DNA from 2 places in the Aerococcus mictus genome. Region 1 is predicted to be linked to the other one. Evidence: predicted binding sites of a transcription regulator. Region 1 holds the regulator's gene; the other holds the start of a gene.
The links. Region 1 encodes Rex, which represses fermentation and respiration genes when NADH is low (regulators of the CRP and FNR family bind a similar motif). Its sites were predicted from a motif close to TTGTGAANTANTTCACAA; they were not measured.
Positions count from the first base shown of each region.

Region 2: a site for Rex is predicted at 3,347-3,364, ahead of DBT49_RS06165 (FAD-binding protein). Genes of this name have one in related genera too.

Region 1 is NZ_CP132985.1:238,526-248,377, reverse strand. Features, by position in the region: gene purB (adenylosuccinate lyase) at 1-490, opposite strand, end outside; gene DBT49_RS01150 (adenylosuccinate synthase) at 1,101-2,387, shown strand; gene groL (chaperonin GroEL) at 2,517-4,145, opposite strand; gene DBT49_RS01140 (co-chaperone GroES) at 4,227-4,496, opposite strand; gene DBT49_RS01135 (redox-sensing transcriptional repressor Rex) at 5,117-5,761, opposite strand; gene DBT49_RS01130 (ABC-F family ATP-binding cassette domain-containing protein) at 5,996-7,945, shown strand; gene DBT49_RS01125 (DUF503 domain-containing protein) at 8,011-8,292, opposite strand; gene tsaD (tRNA (adenosine(37)-N6)-threonylcarbamoyltransferase complex transferase subunit TsaD) at 8,345-9,361, opposite strand; gene rimI (ribosomal protein S18-alanine N-acetyltransferase) at 9,327-9,833, opposite strand; gene rimI (ribosomal protein S18-alanine N-acetyltransferase) at 9,778-9,852, opposite strand, start outside.
Region 2 is NZ_CP132985.1:1,340,693-1,350,544, forward strand. Features, by position in the region: gene DBT49_RS06155 (YveK family protein) at 1-112, opposite strand, end outside; gene DBT49_RS06160 (LCP family glycopolymer transferase) at 208-1,200, opposite strand; gene DBT49_RS06165 (FAD-binding protein) at 1,453-3,267, opposite strand; gene DBT49_RS06170 (sensor histidine kinase) at 3,430-4,347, opposite strand; gene DBT49_RS06175 (hypothetical protein) at 4,441-5,337, opposite strand; gene DBT49_RS06180 (ABC transporter ATP-binding protein) at 5,327-6,244, opposite strand; gene DBT49_RS06185 (response regulator transcription factor) at 6,637-7,308, opposite strand; tRNA gene DBT49_RS06190 (tRNA-Arg) at 7,420-7,493, shown strand; gene hflX (GTPase HflX) at 7,810-9,042, opposite strand; gene miaA (tRNA (adenosine(37)-N6)-dimethylallyltransferase MiaA) at 9,062-9,852, opposite strand, start outside.

The DNA of each region.
Region 1 (9,852 bases):
GACGCTTAAATTCACTATACCAACGGGCCACTTTTAAGCCAAAAGTTGTCGGCTCCGCATGAACCCCGTGCGTCCGCCCCATGCAGAGGGTGTTTTTATATTTGAGGGCTTGCTTTTTAAGAATCGCTAAGAAATCGTCTAAGTCTTGGCGGAGGAGGTCATTCACTTGCTTTAATTGGTAGCCATAAGCCGTATCCACCACATCGGTAGAAGTCAGACCATAATGGACCCATTTCTTCTCATCACCCAATGACTCTGAAACACAGCGGGTAAAAGCCACCACATCATGCTTGGTTTCAGCTTCAATCGCTAAAATACGGTTGACATCGAACTTGGCACGCTGACGAATCGCTTGGGCATCCTCTTGGGGGATTTCTCCTAATTCGGCCCAAGCTTCAACAGCTAAAATTTCCACTTCCAACCACGATTGGTACTTGTTCTCATCCGACCACAATTGTCCCATTTCTGGACGGGTATAGCGATTAATCATCTAATTTGACTCCTTTTCTGGCAGTTCTCTCTGCCTTGTGCTTCTTGCCTTCTGATGCGCTTGTCGCACTCTGTTTAGTTGAGTTCGGACGCCAGACTTGAAGTTGCTTCAGAAAATCCAACGCACAGTTTCCTGTGCTTATGGTATTTTCCTCCAGCAATTCATGTCTCTGACGGCGTTCTCACATCCTTACCAAACCTGCTCCAGTCACAGGACGAACGTCCATTTCAAAAACTGCCAACGCTCAGGCTAGCTGAGTTCGTACGCCAGCCTTGAAGTCACTTCAGAAAACTCCAACGCACAGGCGTGCTGTGCTTATGGTATTTTCCTCCAGTGATTCAAGTCTCTAACGGCGTCCTCACATCCTTTTAGCTGAGCTTATGACAGTTTTCTCCAATGATTTCGTCCTTCGTTGTGACTGTCGCACTCTTACTTTATAAATGTATGCTATTTTTTTAGGGCAAGCAAGGACTTTTTTTATTATTAAAAAGGTCAGAGCCTAAAAAAAGGTTTTCTTCAAAAAAAATTGCGGTATAATATTTTGGGTGTTATGCCACAAGCTAACATGATGAAGACATTATTAAGATCGAATAGATAAAGGAGAACGCATATGCCATCAGTTGTTGTTGTAGGTACTCAATGGGGCGACGAAGGAAAAGGGAAAATCACCGATTACCTCAGTAGCCAAGCCGATATTATTGCCCGTTACCAAGGCGGAGATAATGCTGGCCACACGATCCAATTCAACCAGCAAACTTTTAAGCTCCACCTCGTTCCCTCAGGAATTTTTTCAGAAGATAAACTGAGTGTGATCGGAAATGGCGTGGTTGTTAACCCTAAATCTTTACTTGAAGAATTGGCCTATTTGCGCCAAGCAGGAATCTCTTGTGAAAACCTCCGCATTTCTGAACGGGCTCAAGTGATCTTGCCCTACCATCAACTGATCGACCGCTTGGATGAAGAACGTAAAGGCGACAATAAGATCGGTACTACCCAAAAAGGGATAGGTCCCGCCTATATGGATAAAATTGCCCGTAATGGTATCCGGATGGCTGACCTCATTGACCCCGAAACTTTCGCGGAAAAGTTATCTGTACAAATTCAAATCAAAAACGAACTCTTAACCAAGGTATATGACGAAGAACCATTAGACTACGACACCATCTACCAGGAATATCTAGCATATGGCCAAAATCTGAAAAAATATGTCACGGATACTTCCTTATTGATGAATGATGCCTATGACCAAGGGGAAAACATTCTTTTTGAGGGGGCCCAAGGGGTCTTACTGGATATTGATCATGGGACCTATCCCTTCGTGACTTCCTCTAACCCCATTGCCGGTGGTGCTACAGTCGGTTGTGGGATTGGACCAAGCAAAATCAATACGGTTATCGGAGTGATGAAGGCCTATACCTCTCGAGTAGGTGACGGTCCCTTCCCAACCGAATTGCATGATGCTATTGGGGACCGCATCCGTGAAGTTGGCCATGAATATGGTACCACTACAGGTCGTCCGCGCCGGGTAGGTTGGTTCGACGGGGTGGTGACGGCCCATGCTCGCCGGGTTTCTGGTTTAACCAAACTTTCCTTGAACTGTTTAGACGTCTTAACTGGCCTGGATGAAATCAAGGTCTGTGTAGGCTATCAAACCCCTAATGGCCAAGTATCCAAATCTTACCCCGCTAACTTGCGCTACCTAGCTCAATGTCAACCCATCTATGAAAGTTTACCTGGCTGGGAAGAAGACATAACTAGCTGTCAAGACTTTGACCAACTTCCTGAAAATGCTAAAGCTTATGTCCGTCGCATCAGTGAAATCGTAGGGGCCCCCATTGCCACAGTGTCAGTAGGACCTGACCGGACCCAAACCTTAATCTTAGATAATATTTGGTAAAAACGATAAAGAGAAAAAGTAAGCTCTGACTGAGGAAAATTTCCTTAATCTGAGCTTACTTTTTTTTGTGAAAAAGCGCTTGGGAAATTCCCAAGCGCTTTTCAATCTTTATCCTATTCAGTTTTCGGATTAATACATCCCTGGTGCGCCTGCTCCTGCAGCTGCATCATTTCCTGCATTTTCTTCTGGATGGTCAGCAACAACTGCTTCAGTAGTTAAAATCAAACCAGCTACTGAGCCTGCATTTTGTAAAGCAGAACGTGACACCTTGGTTGGGTCAACCACACCATCAGAAATCATGTCTACCCATTCACCGCTAGCAGCGTTGTAACCAACACCTTGGTCTTTATCGTGAATGTGTTCTACAATGACAGAACCTTCTAGACCAGCATTTTCAGCGATTTGACGTAGTGGGGTTTCGAGGGCACGAACCACGATGTCTGCACCAGTTTGTTCGTCACCTTCTAAGGAGTCAACGACTTCTTTCACCTTGTCTTGGATATTCATGAAAGCAGTACCACCACCAGCTACGATACCTTCTTCAACCGCAGCACGAGTAGCGTTTAAAGCGTCTTCGATACGTAATTTACGTTCTTTTTGTTCAGATTCGGTGGCTGCACCTACGCGAACAACGGCAACCCCACCAGCTAATTTAGCAAGACGTTCTTGTAATTTTTCACGGTCATAGTCAGAAGTAGTTTCTTCAATTTGTTTTCTGATATGAGCCACACGTTGTTCCAATTGTTCCTTGTTACCCTTACCTTCAACAATGGTGGTATCGTCTTTAGTAATGGTTACACGGGCAGCTTGACCTAATTGATCAATGCTGGTGTCTTTCAATTCAAGACCTAAGTCTTCAGTAATGACTGTACCACCGGTAAGAACAGCTAAGTCTTCTAATTGTTCTTTACGACGGTCACCAAAGCCAGGCGCTTTCACAGCAACAACATTGAAGGTTCCACGAATTTTGTTCAAGACTAAAGTAGGAAGTGCTTCACCTTCAACATCGTCAGCCACTAATAATAAGGATTTACCTTGTTGTACGATTTGTTCTAATAATGGAAGGATATCTTGGATATTAGAAATCTTCTTATCAGTGAGCAGGATGTAAGGATCATCGAGAACAGCTTCCATCTTATCGTTGTCGGTTACAAAGTATTGGGATAAGTAACCGCGGTCAAATTGCATCCCTTCAACAACGTCTAAGGCAGTGTCCATGGATTGTGATTCTTCAATGGTAATGACACCATCTTGGCCTACTTTTTCCATAGCGTCAGCAATTAATTGGCCTACTTCTTGGTCGCCGGAAGAAATTGCCGCAACGTTAGCAATGGATTCTTTAGCATTCACTGGAACAGAAATTTCTTTCAAAGCTTCTACTGCCTTGCGGATAGCTTGATCCATCCCACGACGAATGCCCACAGGATTTGCCCCTGCTGTCACATTTTTGAAACCTTCATGGACGAGGGCTTGGGTTAGGATAGTAGCGGTAGTTGTCCCGTCACCAGCAACATCATTAGTCTTAGAAGCGACTTCAGAAACTAATTTAGCTCCCATGTTTTCAAAGTGATCTTCTAATTCAACGTCTTTAGCAATGGTCACCCCGTCATTGGTGATTAATGGGGACCCATAGCTACGTTCTAGGACAACGTTACGTCCCTTAGGCCCTAAGGTCACTTTCACGGTATTGGCTAATTTATCAATACCTTCTACTAAAGATTGTCTTGCATCACTTGAATATTTAATATCTTTGGCCATTCTATCTATCTCCTATTCTAAATCTAAGCATGATCGAGAATTCAATGTTTTTTATGTTGATTGTCGAAGTTCAGTCAATGATTATTCAACTACAGCAGTTAAATCTTTTTCTTTAATGATGAGGTAATCTTCCCCTTCATAGCGGATTTCGCTTACTGCGTATTTTTCAAAAATAACTTGGTCGCCCACTTTAACTTGAGGGGTGTAATCATCAGTAGCATCAGCAACAGCTACCACTTGACCTACTTGAGGTTTTTCTTTAGCAGCAGATGGTAAAACGATACCAGAAGCAGTTTTTTCTTCCTCTTCTTGGACTTGAATAATCACACGTTCATTTAACGGCTTTAACATTTAAAATATCCCTCCAAATTTCACATACTAATTAATAACACTTTTAATGATTTGTTAGCACTCATCATCTCCGACTGCTAACTTACAATATTTATAGTAAAACATTTCCAGATATAAATCAAGTAATTCGTTGACTTTTTTTGACCTTTTTTCTTGTTATCACTTTAAAAATATAAAATATCATTTAAAAAGTATATATATCTTTGAAATTAGGAAATTGAGATAGATTAAACTCTTTGCACTTTCATTTTTACTATTGATGAGTAATGTTTTGATAGCATTTATTTGATAAATAGCGTTGAGCAGTAGTGGCGCTTTGAATGAGGTAGTTAGCCATGAATAAGCAAGCGATGTGAATTACGTTTAGTAGGCATTAGCCGTACTAAACGTTTGAAGTTCGCTAAGCGAGAGACCTCGGCTCGAGCCGATGCCATGGCTTTTCAACGACCAAAATTCAAAAGCAGAACGAATGCTCATCAATAGCATTTAAAAGAGAAGCAAAATTTTCTATAAAAACTGATGACAAGAAAAAGCCCTCCATTAAGAGGGCTTTACTAAGCGACTGACATAAGTTAGACCTGATCGTCTGACCAGTTTCTAGCTAACTTTTGCTAGTTCTACTAATTTTTCTTTTTATTGTTGCCATTTCGATTACCGATATAGTAAATCAGGGTTTGCAACTCATTGGCTAAATCGACGTTTTGGACATGAATATCTTCAGGAACATCTAAAACCACCGGCGTAAAGTTCAAGATGCCTTGAATACCGGCTTCACCTAATTCACTCACGGTATCTTGAGCGACTTTTTCCGGAACGGTCATAATAGCAATCAGAATTTCCATTTCTTGAATCCGTTCCTTTAATTCACTCATAGGGTAAACCGGTACCCCACTATGGACGGTTCCTACAATCTCAGGATTAATATCAAAGGCCGCCCCAATCCGGATATTATTGGTCCGTTTAAAGTTATAATTTAATAAGGCGTTCCCTAAATTACCGACCCCGATTAAAGCCACTGTGGTGAGGCGGTCTTGGTAGAGTTGGCGACTAAAGAAGTCCAATAGAGCTTCAACATCATAGCCATAACCACGCTTCCCTAGGGCACCAAAATGTGAGAAATCCCGGCGAATAGTGGCGCTGTCCACTTTGATCGCCTCACTGAGTTCGCTGGAAGAAATCCGTGTCTTACCCATATTCTTAAAATTATGCAAGTAACGGTAATAAAGCGGTAACCGCCTAGCCGTTGCACGTGGAATTTCCTTCATGTTTCCACTCCTTTTCACAAGATATCAAATACATTTTATCACCTAAATCATAAAATGGAAAGAACTTTGTGAAAAATCACATAAATCTTTTCTGCTAATTTTCATTAATTTTAAAACTTTGTGAATAATCCCGCCCCTTTCTAAGGGAAAGTTCACAAAGTCAAAAAATATCTGTCGATAAAATATGATACACTAGTGAAGACAATAATAAACGATTTAGGAGGAAAGGATCCAATGATTGTATTACAAGGATCAAAACTCATGCGACGTTTTGGCTCCGATATTCTTTTCCAAGATGTCCAAATGACCATCCAAGATAATAGTCGTACTGCCTTAGTCGGGCGAAACGGCACCGGCAAATCCACCCTACTCAAAATCTTAGCAGGCATTGAAGAACCTGACCAAGGGCAAGTCACCCGGGCTAAGGGTAAGACCATTGCCTACATGGACCAACATGCCGCCATTGAAAACAGTCAACGGACGATTTATGAAGAAATGCGGTCGGTTTTTAAAGAATCTATTGCCCTCATCCACCATGCCGAGCAAGCCGCTCAAGACTTGGCCGATGCCCAGGATGAAGCAAGCTACCAAGAGGCCCTCAAACGCTATGACCAATTACAAGAAGAAGTCAACCAAAGCAATGCTTACGGTTATGATTCCGAAATTCGCATGGTCCTCCACGGCTTTCAATTTCCCGAATCAGATTACGACAAACCCATCAATCAATTATCTGGTGGTCAACGGACCCGGCTAGCCCTGGCCAAGGTCCTCCTCGAAAAGCGCGATATTCTCATCCTCGACGAACCCACCAACCACTTAGACATTGAAACCCTGACCTGGCTAGAAGACTACCTGCCTTCTTATCCAGGAGCCTTATTAATTGTCAGCCACGACCGTTATTTCTTAGACCATGTCACCAATGAAACCTATGAAATGACCAACCACAGTATGGAATATTATAAGGGCAATTATTCCTTCTACCTCAAAGAAAAAGCCGTCCGCCTCGAAAGCTGGCAAAAGGCCTATGATAAACAACAAAAGAAAATCGCTAAGTTAGAAGACTATGTGGCCCGTAACCTTGTTAGAGCCTCGACCACTAAGATGGCCCAGAGTCGACGTAAGCAACTCGAAAAGATGCCCAAAATCGAAAAGCCTAAGCAAGACGAAAAAAGTCCCCATATTCAATTCCTCACGGACAAGTCTAGTGGCAATGTGGTCCTTACCGCCGACCAGCTAGGCATTGGTTACGATGATCACTTACTCTCCTACCCGATTGAGCTGGATATTAGAAAGCAACAAGCTATCGCAGTGGTGGGGCCCAACGGCGTGGGTAAATCTACCCTCTTAAAAACCATTATCCAAGAAATCCCTGCCATCAAGGGGGAAATCCACTATGGGGCTAATGTGACTATTGGCTACTATGACCAAGAATTAGCCAAGCTCCACAGCAATAAGGATGTCCTCCATGAACTTTGGGATGACCATCCGACCATTAACGAGGAAAACATTCGTACCATCCTGGGTTCCTTCCTCTTCTCCGGCCAAGACGTGGAAAAATCTGTCGCCATGCTGAGTGGGGGCGAGAAGGCCCGGCTTGCCCTCGCCAAACTTTCCTTTAATCATGATAATTTCTTAGTACTGGACGAACCGACCAACCACTTGGATATCGATTCTAAGGAGATTTTAGAGAATGCCCTGATTGCCTATGATGGAACCTTGCTATTCGTCAGCCACGACCGCTACTTTATTAATCGGATTGCCACCCAAGTGCTTGAAATCAGTCCGGAGGGTTCCACCCTCTACCTAGGCGATTACGATTATTACCTCAATAAAAAAGCCGAGCAGGAAGCACGGCTAGCTGAAGAAAATAAAGCAGACCAGTCTAGTCTTTCTGAAGAAAAACCAGCACCCAGCCAATCCGCCCAAGCCTATCAAAATCGTAAGGAACGCCAAAAAGAAGAAAGAAAACTCCAACGACAAAGCGAAAAAATCGAAGCAAATATTGAAAGCTTAGATGAAGAAATAGCAGAGATCCAGGAAAAAATGACTGATCCTGACATTTTACAAAATTACTATGAATTAAACCAACTCGACCAATCTCTTAAAGACAAACAAGCCCAACAAGAAGCGCTCTTTAAGGAATGGGAAACCGTTCAAAGTCAGTTGGAAGACTTTGACCAATAAAGATAAAAAGGCATGCCTACACCAGGACTCAAGAAGCAGTCCTCCTGTAAGCATACCTTTTCTTTTTAAGCTTCAAGCCATTCGGTATGAATGACCTCAATGGGATACCAGTCTTCAATTTTATCGAGATAGTTCAGCAAGCGTTGCCGGCTCTTGCTGTATGAATTAGAGACTAGGCCAAAAGCTACCACCGCTTGGTTGACTAAGTCTAAGTCAGCAATTTCAGCAGCAGTCATCTTTTCTCGTTGTTGGGCCCGTTCCACCATACTTTTGACGATCCGGCGCTTATCCTTCAAAGTATAAGCTTGGTCAATGATAAAAGTAACTTCTAAACCAATTAAGACCATCTTTCCTCCTCAAGCTTTCCCTGACAATCAATTGGCCGTTGCTTAAAGGCGACTAATTTTCATCACCTAAGTCTAAACCAGGGTTAGCATCCAAGTCCAAGCCGACAAAGTCGCCCTTTTGGTATTGCGGGTAGGCAGCTGCTGCAATCATGGCGCCATTATCCCCACATAAACTTAATGGTGGGTAGGAGAGGCGCACTTCAGGATGTTCTTTGGCTAGATGACTTTCTAGTTCCTGTCTAAGTGAAGAATTCGCGGCCACGCCTCCGGCAACCACTAATTGTTTGACCGGGTAAGCAGCGATGGCCCGCATGGTTTTAGTTACTAGGACCTCAACAGCCGCTGCTTGGAAGCTGGCTGCCACATCATTAGGATTTAATTTTTCCCCTTTTTGTTCCGCATTATGGGCATGGTTAATGACCGCTGATTTCAGTCCACTATATGAAAAGTCAAAATTATCCTCATTGATCATGGGACGTGGATAGTCATAAATGGCCTGCCCTTCTTGGGCCATTTCATCCATGCGTTTACCCCCAGGATAAGGAACCCCTAAAATACGGCCGACCTTATCATAGGCTTCCCCCACAGCGTCATCACGGGTATCACCGATTTTTTGATAGTGGCCGTCTTCTTTCATATAGACCAATTCAGTATGTCCCCCACTAACCACTAAGGCTAATAAAGGGAAAACCATTTGATCAGATATATTATTGGCGTAGATATGCCCTGCCATATGGTTGACGCCGATTAAGGGTTTGTCATGGGCAAAGGCCAGGGTTTTGGCGGCAGTGATCCCAATAAGTAAAGAGCCTACTAAGCCAGGCCCCTTGGTAACCGCCACAGCATCAATCTCTGGCCAGGTCACGTCTGCTTCCTTCATGGCGTAATCAATCACCTGAGTAATTTGCTCAACATGGTGGCGGCTAGCGATCTCTGGGACTACCCCACCAAACCGCATATGACTTTTTATTTGTGTGGCAACGACATTACACTTCATCTCTTTGCCATCAATAACGATTGCTGCACCGGTTTCGTCACAGCTTGATTCGATTCCCAATATTGTTGTCACTGGTCGATCTCTCCCATAAATAAACTTTTGCATCTTCATGATTATCTTGATAATAGTTTTTGCGTTGGTCAATACACTTAAAGCGCTGGCTCTCATACAAGGCCTGAGCAGGGATATTGTGAGCGCGGACTTCTAAGAAACAACGGGTTAAGCCTTGTTCTTCCAAGTGGACCAGGGCCTGAGCCAAAAGAAAGGCCCCCAAACCCTGGCGCCGTCTTTGGGGGCTGACTGCAAAATGCAGTAATTCCCCTTCATCAGCCAACAATTGAAAAGTGGCTGCCGCTAAAACAACTTGCTTTTCATCTAGCAAGAAGAATAAATAGAGTCGCGGACTGGCTAAGCCCCGCTCCAACCAATCCCTGGCGATATGGGGCATATGGTCAAAAGCCTCCTGGTAAAAAGCCAGCACCTGCTGACTAATCCCGGGAATCTGTTTGGCCTCCGGTCGGTGGTAGACTATGATTTGCTTCATCTTCTTGGGCAACCTGGTG
Region 2 (9,852 bases), 1.1 Mb from region 1:
CGAAGACATAGCCCGCTGCCAGGAGTAGACCCACCAAACTACTAATAAAAATGACATAGAAGTGTTCTTTGATAATCTGCCAGAGATCTAATAAACTAATTTCTTCTTCCATCGCTAATCAACACGACCTTTCCTAATTTATTGCTTTATGCATGGAAATAGCGCTTGATTAGAGCGCTATTTTGTTAGTTACTTCATATAAGAGTGTTAGAGATTGAGTTCCTGTTTTAAGGTTTGGGAGGCCTGATTGATATTATCTTCTGGAATCATTTCATAGTAGACCCCATCAATCATTTGCCCTGAGCCCTTCAGTTGCGCCTGGTTAATAGTATTGGCCGCTCCCCGGTAATTAGTGAAGAGGTCCTTCATATCAGAAAAGGCCATATTAGTTTGTACGTTACTACCTATAGTGTTTAAAATTTCTTGATAATTAGGCAGGGAGGATAGGGAAGCTGCTTCCTTAAGACAAGCCAGAATCACTTGGCGTTGGCGGGCTTGGCGGCCGTAGTCCCCTTCCGGATCGTCATAGCGGTTGCGGACATAGGCCAAGGCAGCCTCACCATTTAGAGTGGTCGCTTGTCCTTGGACAAATTGGTGACCATCTTCACTAAAGCTGATCGGTGGTGTCACCGTTACCCCACCTAGGACATTGATCATATCTTCCAGGCCCTGCATATTAACAGAAACATAGTAGTCAATAGGAATATCCAGCAAGTTTTGCACGGTTTCCACCGCTCCCGCTGGTCCCCCATAAGCATAGGCATGGTTGATCTTGTCTTTATTGCCATTCGGTAGAATAGTGGTATAAGTATCCCGAGGGATGGAAAGCAAGCTAGTTTGTTCCGTCTTGGGATTAACCGTCATCACCATCATGGTATCGGACCGACCTTGTTCTGTTCGGCCCAGGGAACCCGTATCAATCCCCATTAAAAGCACTGAAAAAGCCTGATTGCCTTGGCTTAAGTCGACTTGGCCATTCCGCTTAGACTTATAATCAGCCGCTTGGTACATTTGTTCCGAGGTCTCTCTGACATCACTGTAAGCTTTAAAAGCTATCCAGCCACCAATGCAAAGAAGTATTACTAGGATACCCAGCACCCAAGGCCAAAATCGTTTCCTTTTCGGTCTGTCACCTTGGGCCCGATAGTCTTCGCGAGTAGAAGGTTGGTCATGGCTAGAAGGGCTATTATTATCTAACATTTTGACTCTTTCCTTTTATTGATTTAATTTTATGCAATCATAAACACTATTTATAAATATTTTATCTAATAACATTTATAATATCATAATATATTTGCTCTTTATATAACTTTTTTTATTATTAATAAATACTGTTTCGCTTATATTTTAAAGATTAATCATATTTAACAAATTTTTCAAATTAAAAAGGCCCAGTCTCAGACCAGGCCTTTATCTTGTCTATATATTTAAATTTCAGTATTATTAACTTGTTTATTCTTTACTCTTATCAATGGCATCGGTCACCGCTTCTTTGAGGGCATTGGAGCTTAAGGTAGCTCCAGAAATGGCATCAACATCAGTCGAATTAGCGGCAATCATGGCTTGGGGCAGTTCTGAAAAGACCTCGTGCCCTTGTTGTTCACTTTCATTGTGGTTTAAGACGGTAATTTCGCTTAATTTATCCCCATCAAGGGTCACCAGCACATTTAGCTCATCCCCCATCCCTGAATGGCTAGTTCCCAGGTATTGATTATCTTTTAATTGGAGGTCTTTAGGGGCAGCTTCTTTATCTAAGTCACTTTGGAGGTTAGCGCTCTGCGTTTCTCCTGCTCCTTTCAACTCAGATCTTGGTTGGTCTTTTTCTTGGGCGGCGTTTTCACCTGCAATCTTACCAAAAATCAGACATTCAGCGATGTTCATTCCCCCTTGGTACATGCCCGGAGTAATCCCACCGAGTTCACCAGCACCGTAAAGGTTAGGAATGACTTGTCCATGACTATCTAAAATTTCCGCTTTAGCGTTCCGTCGCGGTCCCCCTTGGGTATTTAACATAGTTTGTACGATCGGAATAGCGTAATAAGGACCTTCCGCATCAAAAGCCGTCATAGCATCCGCTGAGCGACCATAGGCATAGTCCTTACCCACTTCAGCAAAATGATTGAAGTCCTCAACCGTAGCTTCCAGGACTTCACTATCAAGATCAAGTTCTTGGGCTAATTCAGCTAGGCTATCGGCCTTAAGAGCTGCTTTGGCATAATCGACAAAAAGACCATCCGCTTGGGTAAGTTCTTCATACTTCTTATGGTCAAAGATAATATAAGGTTTGGCTTGTCCTTGTGGAACCCGCCAAATTCCATGATTATAAATATGCCCATGGCGGTTAGCTTCATCTTCCTTGAAATAACGCGTGCCATCGTCCCCAATAACTAGGATACTGCCGTGGGTTAAAGGTTGGGTACCAAAAGCATGTAAGGTGGCCCTTTCTCCAGCTGGTACATCAAAGGCAGTTCCATGATACATGCCCAAGGATTCATAGTTAGCCATATGCCAGAGGTCAGCCCCGACTTCAAGTGCCATAGTTACCCCATGACCTTGGTTATACAAACCGCCTAAGGGAGCCAAACGACTTTCATTGAGGTAGTCTTTAACCATTTGCGGATTATTTTCAAAACCTCCAACGGCTAAAACAACCCCGTTCTTAGCTGCAATATTAACGGTTTGACCCTGGCGTTCGACTTGTACCCCAAGAATAGCTCTGGTTTCAGGATCTTGGAGGAGATGTTTAGCGGGTGATTCGAACCAGACATCGATGGAGTCTGCTCGATCGATAACCTTTTGCCGCAAAACTTTCCACAAGGCAGCGTCAAAAATACCCTCATGGACGGTAAGGAAGTTATAGGTTTCCACACCTTCAAATTCAGGATATTCATAAACCGCTGATTCGAGTGGGAACTTATCAAAATGGTCTTTGATACTGTACGGTTCGACTTCTAAATAGTCACGCACATAGTCTTCCATATTAACCAAGCCATCAATATAGGTTGACTTGACTCCTTCATCTAAATCCATACCCGCCATCAGTTCATCATAATATTTGTGCATAGCTTCCCTATTATCAGCTGAACCAATCAATTGGGCACAATAGCGGGTATTACCCCCTTCATGACCATTAGGAGCGGAATCGACTAAAAGCACCTTAGCTCCGGCATCACTAGCAAAACGAGCCGCTGTCGCTCCTGCTCCACCAAAACCGAGGACAACCACATCATATTCCGCTGCATAGGTCGTTTGTTCATTAACTAACATTTTCGATCTCCTTCCTTTGTCGCTTATTCATTGGGCAGCGTAAGAATACGCTTACATTTATATTCTAAGTATACTATTCTTGTGAATAAAATAACAGAATTATGCTAGATATTATTCTTATAAAAAGACTTTTAAGCACATATATTAAAAAAGTGACGAAGGCTAGCTCCCGTCACTTTCACTTTCTTCTTTAAGCAGAATCTCAGGAAAATCTAAACTTATCATGAATTGTTCATTTTGAATATCCCCTGCCATCTTTATCCCCATCTTCTTGGCAGCGGATTGAACAATATTAAGACCTAGGCCTGAACCTCCCGACTGACGGTAGTCGCTGCCTTGCTGAAAACGTTGGAAAAGGTCAGCCAGTGGGCGAGAAAGCGGCTGGGCTAGATCATTTTTAATCACTAAGAAGCCTTTATCATCCAAACTGATCTCAACTTTTTTATCCCCATGGACGAGGACATTCTTGATTAAATTCTCAAAAATCCACTGTAAGAGATGAGTGTCTCCCTGAATATAGAGGGCTCGGTCAGGTAAGGAAAAATCTAAATCCATCCCCTGCGCTTGGAAACTATTGTAGTAGGCTAGAAAATGGTTGACCAGGTTTTCCTTTAAATCAATTTTCTCTAGCGCTAAAGGATAATCATCGTCTTCAATTGTCATATAGGTAAAGAGCTGGTCCAGTAACAGGGTCAAGCGGTCTAAACGTTCAGATAAGTTAGCCAGGTAATGCTTGCGTTCTGATTCCGAATTGGATTCAGCCAAGAGTTGGAGATAACCTTTAATGGAAGTCAGTGGTGTGCGGACATCATGTGAGAGATTCAACAAAAGCTCTTGTTGCAGGCGGTCTTTCTTCTCTAAAGCCAGGCGCAGATCTCGTTCCTTAGTCAGGCTGGCGTTAATACTTTTTGTCAGGCGGTCAAAGGCAGGACTATAAAGTCGCTGCCTGATGAGTTGATTCGTCTTGCGTTTATTAATCTCATCTAACTGCCAGCTGAGATAAGTAACTTCCTTTTGACTCAGATAGAGAAATATCAAGAGGATCATAATGATTACAAAGGCGATGATTAAATAAGGCACCAGCTCACCCTTTCTATTTTTTTACCCAGTATAAGCAAAAAGCTCTGGCCTTGCTAGGAAAATTTAGCAAAACCAGAGCCCGTATACAATTATCTAATGGTCAAAGTGAAAATCCATTTTGTGAATTCGCTGATAGTTAAATAAAGTGACCAGGATAATCTGACTAAGTGCTAAGAGAAGGAGTTCTAAGAACTGCCCGCTTTGGGCAAAATCAATCCCTTCATAGCGGATAAAGAAGAGCCACTTGGCTAAGGGGAGCTGGAGCCATTGACCAATAAAAGAAATTAAAGAGGACAGCATCCCCACAGATACCAAAGCCCCAATTAAGACGCTCACCGTCCGACTCTGACTCAGGAGTGTGATTGAGGAGCAAATTGCCATAATCGTCACCAAGAGACATTCGACTAGGATAAAGTGCTTGCCTAAAGTTAAAAAGTTTAAGTCAGTAAAGGCTTGGCCAGAGAGGTAATGTGTGATGGTTCCGAAGACCAATCCCAATAATAAGGAGAGTGCTCCATAAGCGAGAGCTACACCAAATTTAGCAAAAAGCCAGCACCTGCGCGCATTTTCTAGGGGAAGAAGGTTCTTCAAGTAGCCCGAAGAGAAGTCTATACCCAAGAAGAGGACAAAGAATATCCAGGAAAACTTAGTCATGTTCATCATGAAGGACCAAGCGGCCCGGTCCACTTTAAAATTAGCGTAGGCTTCCTGGTGTAAAACTTGGTAAGCCTCTTCATCCAAGGTCGGACTGGGCGCAGGTTCAAATTCAATACCGGCCTGCTCATCAGCTGGCATGGTGGCTTTCTTCTCATAGTTTGCCTGATCTCGGTCTTGCTTTTGCTTATAGATTTGGTAGTCTTGCCCGTAACCGTAGCGTTGAGTGACATGATAGCCAATGCCCCCTATAAGAAACATCAAGCAAATAATCACATAGAGAGCGGGACTTTTAAGCATTTTTTTCAGATCAAAGCGGATAAAATTAAGCATCATTCCCACCCCCGGTTAATTGCATATAGTAGTCTTCCAGAGAATTTCCCGAGTAAGCAAAGCTTTCAAATAGAATCCCTGCGCGTATGAGGCTATGGGGAATTTTTTCGGCTTGGTCCAAGTATTCATAAATATAAAGGGTGTGGTCATCGACCACTAAGAAGTCCTTAAGGTTAAGATTTTCTTCCAAGTAAGCGAGGACGGTTCTGAGATCATGACTTCTTAAGACATACTTGTTACGATTTTCTTTTTCCAGTTCTTGCTTACTCACTTCTTTAACCAAAATTCCTTGGTGGATGATGCCGATCTTATCAATCATCTTAGCCAGCTCACTGAGAATATGGCTAGAGATCATGATAGTCAGCCCTCTTTCCTGATTGAGCCGCTGGATCAGCTTTCTAAAATCAGCAATTCCTTGAGGATCCAAACCATTAGTCGGTTCATCGAGGAGCAAAATATCGGGATCCCCTACCAGTGCTAGGGCCAGACTTAAGCGCTGCTTCATTCCTAAAGAAAAGCTTTTGGCCTTTTTCTGCTTGACTTGCCCTAATCCGACCAGTTCTAAAAGCTCTTGGACATAGCCCGGCCTTCGAATGCCCATGGCCTCACATTTAAGCATGAGATTATCCCGAGCTGATAGGTGAGGATACAGCCCCGGGCCTTCAATCATCATCCCAAGTCTCAGATCATGCGCCCTGCTGTCCACCCTTTCATTAAAGAAAGTGTAGTACCCAGATGTCGCTTGAATCTGTCGACTTAATATCTTTAGAAGCGTGGTCTTCCCCGCTCCATTCCTACCTACTAACCCATAAATCTCCCCTGCTTTTATTTGGATAGAGACTTGATCTAAGGCCACCTGCTGACCATAGCTTTTAGATAAATTATCGGTTTCAATTGCTAAATTCGCCATACTGCTATTCCTTTCTTTTTCTTAAGCCTATTATAAAAAATGAAGACTCAGAATGAATAAAGGAAGTGCAAAGAAAGTTCAAAGAATGTTAGAGTGCGACAGTCACACCAAAGGACGAAAGCACTGGAGAAAACTGGAATAAGCTCAACAAAGTTGAGCGTTTCCAGTTTTTGAAGTGGACGTTCGTCCTGTGACTGGAGCAGGTTTGTAAAGGATGTGAGGAAGGATCAGGGAGGGAGATTCCTTGGAAGAAAAGATGATAAGATCAGCTTGCTGATCGTTCAACTTTTCTGAAAGGACATCCCCTACCCCTTCCGAACTCAACTACAGAGTGCGACCGTTACAACAAAGGACGAACGAACACTAAAAAAAGTCATTCACTTTGACAATTCTTATAAACGAAATCCTAGCCCCCAGATAGTTTCAATCCAGTCTTTACCACTGACTGCTTTCAGTTTCTTACGCAAGTTAGATATATGCACACTAAGGGTCTTGTCATCGCCAAAGTAAGCTTCCTGCCAAGCCCCTTCATAGATCTCTTGCTTAGAAAAGATTCGCTTAGGATAAGTCAATAAGAGCCTAAGAATCGCCCGCTCACGTGGAGTAAGTGACAATTCCTTTCCCTGATAGCTAATCAACTGATTAGCTTGATCTAGACTTAAACCTTGACAGGAAATTATTTCCGTATTAGAAGAGCAAGTCCCCTGCTTATTTTTTAACTGAATCTCAATTCGAGCCATGAGTTCGTTTAAGTCGTAGGGTTTGACCATATAATCGTTAGCACCCGCCCTTAATAAAGATACCTTACTTGTGGAGGAATCTTTGGCTGACAGGACAATAACGGGAGTATTATTTTCTTTTCGCAAATTGCTTAGGAAGTCTTCCCCTGTCATGCCGGGCAACATCAAATCCAGAAGTATTAGGTCAAAGGCTGCTTTATCAAGATTAAGTAAGGCTTCCGTTCCTGAATAAGCCTGTTTATAGTCATAGCCTTCGCGCTTTAATTTCTCACTTAGCATGTCTTGGATACTAGGATCATCTTCTACAATTAAAATAGTGGTCATTTCATCCCTCCTGTTTATTTTTTTAAAACTTCCTTTGGCTTGTTTGATCATATTAGCATAAAAGCTTGACAAAATCCGCTTGAATTGAGTAGAATATAAGAGTTGTTACTTCTCGGGGTAGCTCAGCTGGATAGAGCAACGGTCTTCTAAACCGTGGGTCGCGAGTTCGAATCTCGCTCTCGAGATAAACGAGTGCATAAAATAAACACTCAAGCAAGTTAAAAAGCTGGTAGATTAATTTCTACCAGCTTTTTTCTATAGATTGATTTTAAGAGACTTATGATAATAAAAATTTCATTTTGGTAATTAACTTTGAGCAGTAGTGGCGCTTTGAAAGTTGGGTCTTAGCCATGACTAAGCAAGCGATGTGAAATATCGGCTAGTAGGCATCAGCCGTACTAGCCGTTTGAAGCTCGCTAGGCGAGAGACCTCGTGCTCGAGCCGGTGCCATGGCTTTTCAAGACCCAAACTTCAAAAGCAGAACTGATGCTCCCTGTTCTTTTACTCTGTTTTAGGAAGCGGAAGATAGTCGGGCTTATAACCCATAATCTGATAAGATTCGCTTTCCCTATCGAATTCAAATTTTTCAATATAAAAACGGTTTTGCCAACCTAGCCATTCATTGGCAGCTTCTGGGGCGACTTGGACAGCAAAAGGTTGATAGATATCCTTAACCTGGTCAATAATTGCCTGACGCAAGGCTTCAATATCCTGGCTATCCTGAGCCGACATTAAAAGATGTGGACTTGAGGGTGTAAGAACCTCTTGGTCTGACTCCACTTGGTCACGCTTATTATAGATATAGAGCTTGGGCAGGTCTTGCATATCCAAGTCTTCAAGTAATTGATTGACCACAGCCTCTTGTTCTAAGGCAAAAGCCGAAGAGGCATCCACCACAATCATCAATAAGTCCACATTACGACTCTCTTCCAGGGTTGAATGGAAAGCATCGATAATCATGGGTGGCAGATCTTGGATAAAACCAACCGTATCTGTCAGGGTAATTTCAAAATGATTAGGTAAACTAAATTTCCGCGTTAAAGGCGTTAAGGTAGCGAAAAGTTGGTCAGCCTGGTAGGTTTGGGCATCAGTTAAGGCATTTATCAAGGTCGACTTGCCGGCATTGGTATAGCCTAAGAGACCGATTTTAAATAGGCCTGACTTTTGCCGCCGTTCCCGAGTTAATTCTCTTTGCTTTTCCACTTCTTTTAATTCATGGCGAATTTTTTGAATTTCGTTGCGGAGAACGCGACGGTCTTGTTCCAACTTAGTTTCCCCTGGACCCCGAGTACCGATCCCCCCACCGAGACGGGATAAGACTGTCCCCATCCCAGCTAATCGGGGTAAGAGGTATTCATTCTGGGCCAAGGCCACCTGCAATTTCCCTTCTTTAGACGTTGCGCGGCTAGCAAATATATCTAGGATTAATTGGACCCGGTCAATGACGGGACAATCAATAGCCTCTTGCAGGTTGCGGTTTTGTGAAGGCGACAATTGTTGGTAGAAAATCACCAAGTCAATGTCTAACTCCTGGCTCAGGTCATGAATTTCTCGAACCTTACCGCTCCCGATCAGGTAACGGGCATCTTCTTGGTCGCGTTTCTGACTTTGCCGGCTGACTACTTGACCACCCGCAGTTTCTACTAAAGCTGCTAATTCATCCATTTGCATGGTGAAACGCAGGTCAGTGGTTTGAGGGAGTTGTAAACCGATTATTAATACATTTTCTGGCATAGAAACCTCCTTTCACTCTCTATTCTTCTAAGAAAGCTGCCACATCACTAATTACAGTGGCTAAGCTATCCTCTTTTTCAACTAAATTATACCAGTGAACCTGGTCCATCCGATTCTTCAGCCAGGTCAACTGCCGTTTGGCATAGCGTCTCGAATTCCGCTTCAGCCGGTTGAGGCTAGTCTCTAAGTCCTCTTCTCCCCTTAAATAGGGAAAGACTTCCTTGTAGCCGATGGATTGTAAGCTTTGGCTTTTAGGATCTAGGTCTTGATCTAAGAGCCACTGGGCTTCCTGAAGTAAACCCTGGTCTACCATCAGGTCCACCCTATGATTAATGCGCTCATACAAACGCTGGCGGTCACAGTGAAGACCGATGAAGTAATAGTCATAGGGGCTGTGATGGTCGTCATGAGTTTCCTTGGCTTGAGAGAAGAGCTGATCAGAAAAGGTTCCCACCTCTAAAGCGCGGATCACTCGCTTAACATTATTGGGATGGATCTTTTCCGCCGCTTGGGGATCTAAGTCGACTAACTTTTGGTGGAGGGCTTGGTTACCGTGATTATCTGCAAAGGCTTCCATTTGCCGTCTAAAGTCTGGCCGAGGCTCAACCTGCCCCCCTAAAGAAAGGTCGAAGAGAAAAGACTCCAGATAGAGTCCTGTTCCCCCAACTAAAATGGGCAAATCTTGGTCCGCTTCAATTGCTTCAACTTCCGATTCAGCGTCCCGCTTAAAGTCAGCCACCGTATAAGGCTGGTCAACTGACCTGATATCGAGTAAATGATGGGGAATCCCCTGTCTTTCATCTAGAGTCG